DNA from 2 places in the uncultured Zoogloea sp. genome. Region 2 is predicted to be linked to the other one. Evidence: predicted binding sites of a transcription regulator. Region 2 holds the regulator's gene; the other holds the start of a gene.
The links. Region 2 encodes FNR, which switches genes on or off when oxygen is low (the NO sensors DNR and NnrR bind a similar motif). Its sites were predicted from a motif close to TTGANCTAGNTCAA; they were not measured.
Positions count from the first base shown of each region.

Region 1: Q0672_RS01255 (universal stress protein) is a predicted target of FNR. The motif match lies at 1,032-1,045, and genes of this name have one in related genera.

Region 1 covers NZ_CALAYQ010000015.1:4,792-8,201, reverse strand. The annotation lists gene Q0672_RS01260 (class I poly(R)-hydroxyalkanoic acid synthase) at 1-839, opposite strand, end outside; gene Q0672_RS01255 (universal stress protein) at 1,121-1,564, shown strand; gene Q0672_RS01250 (EAL domain-containing protein) at 1,722-3,410, opposite strand, start outside.
Region 2 covers NZ_CALAYQ010000140.1:25,500-28,909, reverse strand. The annotation lists gene Q0672_RS15965 (chemotaxis protein) at 1-210, shown strand, start outside; gene Q0672_RS15960 (MBL fold metallo-hydrolase) at 217-957, shown strand; gene Q0672_RS15955 (SirB2 family protein) at 1,033-1,419, shown strand; gene fnr (fumarate/nitrate reduction transcriptional regulator Fnr) at 1,420-2,154, opposite strand; gene hemN (oxygen-independent coproporphyrinogen III oxidase) at 2,274-3,410, shown strand, end outside.

The DNA.
Region 1 (3,410 bases), on a different contig from region 2:
CCGCCGATGCAGTAGCCCACCGCATGCACCTGGGCCGCGCCGGTCAGGCCGCGGGCGGTGTCGATGAGCGGCTGGATGCCTTCGGTGAGGTAATCGTCGAAGCGCACGTCACGCATGTCCTCGCCGGGGTTCTTCCAGCTAGTGATGAACACGTCGAAGCCCTGGTCGACCAGGTAGCGGATCATGCTCTTCTTCGGGTTGAGATCGAGGATGTAGAACTTGTTGATCCACGGGGTGACGATGACGATCGGTGTCTCGTGCACCTTGGCCTTGGTCGGCGTGTAGTGGATGACCTCCAGCAGCCGGTTGCGGAACACCACCTTGCCCGGCGTCGTCGCGAGGTTCTCGCCGACCTTGAAATCGCCCGGGTCGGTCATCCGGATGTTGCCGGCCGACAGATCATCGAGAAAATTGCGGAAACCCTGAACGAGGCTCTCGCCATTGGTTTCAATGGCCTTGCGCATCGCCACCGGGTTGGTCAGCAGGAAGTTCGACGGCGCCATCGCGTTGAGGGCGTTCCGCCACCAGAACGCAGCCCGCCGGCGGTCCTTCTGCGAGAGCCCCGGCGTTTCGTAGAGCATGTCCTGGAAGTGCCGGGTCATCAGCAGATACCACTCCTTGACCAGATCCCAGGTCGGCGACTCGGCCCACACCGGATCGACGAAACGGCTGTCGTCGTCCACCGGCCGGACGGGGTCGGCGCTGGGCAGGCCGACGATCCGGCGCATCGAATGCCACTGGAGCGCCCACAGGCTGTTCGACATGCGCCCGAGCGCCTCGGCGAGTTCCTGGGGATGGGCCATCCAGGCCAGCTGGGCATGCACCAGCGGCGCCGTCATGCCCAGCGGGTCGACGGACGACTCCACCGAATCGTGCAGCTGGCGCAGCGACTTGCGTGCGACATCGATGGGAGGAACGGGATCGTGGCGGGGCATGGTGACAACTCCTTCATATTTTTTGGCCCGGAATCCGGACCTGAACGGCATGTCTGCCGTCAGACAAAATCGTGATCCAAGCAGGTTTCAGTTCGATTGACATTCGTCAATCCGGTTGCGAACATGGGTCGCCATATAATTAGAAAGCCCACCCCGAAGGCCCACCCTCACCAAGGAGTGACAGCATGTTCCGCAACATCCTCGTACCCACCGACGGCTCCGAACTTTCCACATCCACCGTCGCGCGCGCCATCGACTTCGCCAAGGAAGCCGGCGCGAAGCTCACCTTCTTCTACGCCCAGCCCGATTTCCCGACGCCGATCTACGGTGAAGGCGCGCTGTTCGACCCGACAACCCCGGAGCAGTTCAGTCGCGCCGCGGCAGCCGAAGCCGAAAAGATCCTCGGCCTCGCCAAAGCCGCTGCCGACGCCGCCGGCGTGAGCTCGATCGGTGACACCGTCATCAGCGAGGTGCCGTTCGAGGCCATCATCGCCTCGGCCGAGCGCAACCGCTGCGACCTGATCTTCATGGCCTCCCACGGCCGTCGTGGCCTGAGCGGCCTCCTGCTCGGCAGCGAGACCCAGAAGGTCCTCACCCACAGCAAGATCCCAGTGCTCGTGTATCGCTGATACGCTCCGCGCCACTCACCGCAGTCCGATCCGCCCGGTCGGCGCCCCACGGCGTCACCGGGCGTTGTATTTGGTGGGCGGGATGCCGTCAGGCGACGGCAAAAAAGAAAAAGGTCAACCATGTTGACCTTTTGTAATCCCTCGCCACGCCGTCGCTTCAATCCCCCTGCTGCCGGATCCACGCCTCAAGCGACGCCGCGTTCATCGGCTTGCCGTAGAGGAAGCCCTGCATCTCCTTGCAGCCCATGTCCTGCAGCAGCTGCGCCTGGCTCTCGGTTTCCACGCCCTCGGCGGTCACCTCCAGCCCGAGGCTCCGGGCCAGCTTCACGATCATCGTGGCGATGCAATCCTCGGCGGTTTCCGGGGTCAGCTCACGCACGAAGGCGCGGTCGATCTTCACCCGGTCGAAGGGCAACCGGTTGAGGCTGCCGAGGGATGAGAAGCCACAGCCGAAGTCATCCACCGCCACGCGCAGCCCCAAGGCCTTCAGCTCGCGCAGTTGCCGGGCGACGGACTCCGGGTCTTCCATCGCCACCGATTCGGTGATCTCCAGCTCCAGCCGCTTCGGGCTCACGCCAGTGGAGGCGATCACCCCGGCGATCTTGGCCACAAAATCCGGCTCGCGGAACTGGGCCGCCGAGATGTTGATGCCCACCCGGAACGGCGGCAGGCCTTCGCGATCCCAGCGCACGATCTGGCGACAGGCCTCGGCAAACACCCAGTCGCCGATGTCGACGATCAACCCAGTGTACTCGGCCAGCGGGATGAACACCTCCGGCGACACCGCCGCGCCATTGGGCTTGACCCAGCGGATCAGCGCCTCGCAGCCCACCACCTGGCCGCGGGTGGGCGACACCTGCGGCTGGTAGTGCAGCTCCAGCCCACGCCCCAGGTTGAGGTCGGAGCGCAGCTCGTTGAGCAACTGGACGCGGTTCTGGGTGTTGGCTTCCATCTCGGTCGAGAAGAAACGCCAGTGCTGGTCGCCTTCCTGCTTGGCGTGGCTGAGGGCCAGATTGGCACGCTTGAGCAGTTCCACCGCCCCGCCCTGCACCGACGCCACATCCACAAAGCCGGCCCGCGCCCGCATCGGAATCGAGTGGCTGCGCACATGGAAAGGCGCGGCAAACACCTCGAGGATTGCCCCGGCGCCCCGCGCGTCCGGTTGCCAGCACACGCCGAAGGCGTCGCCCGCAACCCGCGCCACCAGCGCCCCCTCACCCACGTGGGCCTGCAGCCGGCGGGTTACCTCCACCAGCAGCAGATCGCCGCTGCGATGGCCGAGGGCGTCGTTGAGCTCGGAGAAACGCACGATGTCGATGATCCCTAGCATCCACCCGGCTGGCGTCAGGCTGGGCAGGCGCTCGTCGAGTCGGTCGAGGAAGCGCGTGCGGTTGGGCAGGCGGGTGAGTTGATCGAAATACGCGAAGAAATTGAGACGCTCGAAGAGCACCACGTTCTCGAAGCCGATGCGCAGATTGACGCACAGCACTTCGATCACCTGGCGGATCAACGCGCTGGACACCGGCGGCAGGTCGAGGTGGATCAGCGCCTCCTTGCCGTAGCTGCTGCCAAGGTAAAGGCAGCACGCCTCACCTTCGAAGACATGCCCACGGCGGGCCAGCCCCTGGCGGAACGACGCCCGGAGCGGCGTATCGCCCAGCGCCAGCGTCGGCTGCCCGACCAGACCGCCGTAGCGCCCGCTGGCCGCCAGCACGCCCAGCGATTCCTGGTCGCCCTCCCCGTCCCGCCAGTCGATCGGGCCGATGAAGGCTGCGTCCACCTGTGTGCCCAGGAGGGCCGTCAGGTGACCGAGGGCCGCATCGGCAAACGAGCGCACATCCCGCGG
Region 2 (3,410 bases):
CTCGACCTGCGCCTGCGCGCGGCGGTCGAGGAGACCCAGCAACTGGTCGAACTGGGCGGCGTGCTGGCCCGCTCGGCCAAGATCGAGGCGGCTTACGGCGGCGGGTTCAGCCCGGCGCTGATGCAGGTCTCGACGGATTTCGCGGAGGTGATCGCGCAGATCAAGCGATCCCTCGAAGTGCTCGGCAAGGAACGGCTCGTAAAGGACTAGGAACCCATGAAGCAGGCTCACTGTATCTTCCAGGAAGACGACCACCGCTGGCTGGCGATCGCGCGCGACGCGACCAAGCCGGGCTACATCATCGACACCAACGAATACGTGATCGTCGATGGAGAGGAGGCGCTGCTGTGCGACCCGGGTGGCATCGAGATCTTTCCGGCGGTATTCTCGGCCCTGTCGGCCGAGTGCGACCCCACCAAGCTGGCCGGCCTGTTCGCCTCCCACCAGGACCCGGACATCATCTCGTCCCTGGCCCTGTGGCTGGAGTTCAAGCCGGAGCTCAAGTGCTACACCAGCTGGCTGTGGCAGTCCTTCCTGCCCCACTTTGGCGGCGAGGACACCACCTTCGTGCCGATTCCCGATCCGGGCATGACCATCAAGCTCGGCAGCCTCGAGCTGCAGGCCGTGCCGGCCCATTATCTGCACTCGTCGGGCAACTTCAACCTGTACGATCCGAAGGCCAAGATCCTGTTTTCCGGCGACATCGGCGCGGCGCTCCTGCCGCCCGACCAGGGTGGGCTGTACGTGGAGGATTTCTCCCGCCACATCCGTCACGCGGAAGGCTTCCACAAGCGCTGGATGGGCTCCGACCGAGCCAAGCGCGATTGGTGCGAGCGCGTCTCGCGGCTGGAGATCGACATGCTGGTGCCCCAGCACGGCTCAATCTACCAGGGCGCCGACGTGCAGCGTTTCATCAACTGGTTCGCGGCCCTGGAAGTGGGCGTCCTGCGCGGCTGAAGTTGAGGCCCCGCAAGGACGGGGCGGGGCGAATGCCCGACAATGTCGTCAAGGCGTAACCCGATCCGAGGCGACATGTATCTGCTCATCAAGCATTTCCACATCACCTGCGTCGTGCTGAGCGGCGCGGGTTTTCTTTTGCGCGGCTGGTGGTCGATCACCGGTTCACCGCTTCTCGCAGCCAGGCTGACCCGGCGCCTGCCTCACGTAATCGACTCGTGCCTGCTCGCCAGCGCCATTGCTCTGGCGTGGATGGCTGGGCAGTACCCCTTCGTGGATGGCTGGCTGACCGCCAAGGTGCTGGGGCTCCTGGCCTACATCGGGTTCGGCGCCGTGGCCCTGCGGCCGACGCGGCCGCTCGGCGTGCGCGTGACGGCGCTCGCCGCGGCGGCGGTCGTGTTTTCCTACATTGTTTCAGTGGCGCTCACCAAGAACCCGGCAGGCTGGCTCGCGCTCGTCTGATCAGATGGCGTGATGGTTCAGCAGCCGCTTGAGCCCCGGGGTGTCGAGGATGCGGATGTGCTTCTGCTGGACCGCCACCAGGCCTTCTTCCTGGAAGCGGGAGAAGGCGCGGGAGACGGTTTCGAGCTTCAGCCCGAGGTAGGAGCCGATTTCGTCGCGGGTCATGCGCAGATGGAACTCGGACGGCGAGAAACCCCGCGCGGTGAAGCGTTGGGACAGGTTGAGCAGGAAGGCAGCGAGGCGCTCCTCGGCGCGCATCGAGCCAAGCAGCATCATCACGCCGTGGTCGCGCACGATCTCGCGGCTCATGATCTTGTGGAACTGGTGCTGCAGGCTCTCCACCTGGCGCGACAGTTCTTCGAGGCGGCTGAAGGGGATCACGCACACTTCGCTGTCTTCGAGGGCGATGGCGTTGCACGAGTGGTGTTCGGTACTGATGCCGTCCAGCCCGAGGACTTCGCCGGTCATCTGGAAACCGGTGACCTGATCGCGGCCGTCCTCCAGAATGACATCGGTCTTGAACGAGCCGGCGCGGATCGCGTAGATCGCCTCGAAGGACTCCCCGGAGCGGTAGAGATGCTGCTGACGCTTGATCTTGCGACGGCTTCCGACGAGCTCGTCGAGCTGGTTGATTTCCCGCGGGTCGAGCCCGAACGGCAGACACAGTTCACGCAGGTTGCACTGGGAACACGCTGTCTTGATCTCGATAATTGTTGCTGGAATCGCAGAATTCATCTGTACGCTTACCACCTGGACTTGAGAGGATTTACCAACCTTTGGAGCCCTTTGATCCACATCAATACGATTACAGGATGATTCTGCGATCGTTTCGCGGAACTAATAGAAGCACGCCCATGAACGCGACTCAAAAAGATCTGATTTTCGACCCCGAGCTCATTCGCAAGTTTGATGTGAATGGCCCTCGTTACACTTCGTATCCAACCGCAGACCGCTTCGTCGAGGCCTTCAACTCCGACGCGCTGTGCGACTGGCTCGGCAAGAGATCGATCGGCGGGATTGGCAAACCGCTCTCATTATACTTCCACATCCCGTTCTGCAATACGATCTGCTACTACTGCGCCTGCAACAAAATCATCACCAAGGATCACGGGCGCTCGGCCAAGTACCTGGAGTACCTCGAGAAGGAGGTCGATCTTCAGGTCGCCTGCCTGCAGGGCCCGCGGGAAGTCCTGCAGCTTCACCTGGGTGGCGGCACGCCCACCTTCCTGTCCCACGACGAGTTGCGCCAGCTGATGGGCATCGTGAAGAAGCACTTCACGCTGGTGCCGGACGGCGAATACTCCATCGAGGTCGACCCGCGCAAGGTCGATGAAGCCACCGTCGCGCTGCTGGCCGAGCTGGGCTTCAACCGCATGAGCGTCGGCATCCAGGATTTCAACCCGGATGTGCAGAAGGCCGTCAATCGCGTCCAGAGCGAGGAAGAGACCAAGCTGGTGATCGACGCGGCCCGCGCCCACGGCTTCAAGTCGGTGAGCGTCGACCTGATCTACGGCCTGCCCAAACAGAACGTCATCAGCTTCAACCGCACCCTGGAGCAGATCCTGGCCCTGTCGCCGGATCGCCTGTCGATCTACAACTACGCGCACCTGCCCAGCCTCTTCAAGCCCCAGCGCCGCATTGTCGATGCGCAGCTGCCGTCGGGTGAGACCAAGCTGCAGATCCTGCAACTGGCCATCCGCCGCCTCACCGAGGCCGGCTACGTTTATATCGGCATGGACCACTTCGCCAAGCCGACCGACGAGCTCACCACTGCCCAGCGTCAGGGCCGCCTGCACCGCAACTTCCAGGGCTACTCGACCTACGCCGAGTGCGACCTGCTGGCCTTCGGCGTCTCCGCCATCGGCAAGGTCGGGCCGACGTACGCCCAGAACGTGAAGACGCTCGACGAGTACTACGACATCCTCGACACCGGCCGCCTGCCGGTCCTGCGCGGCATTGAGCTGACCCCGGACGACCTGCTGCGCCGGGCG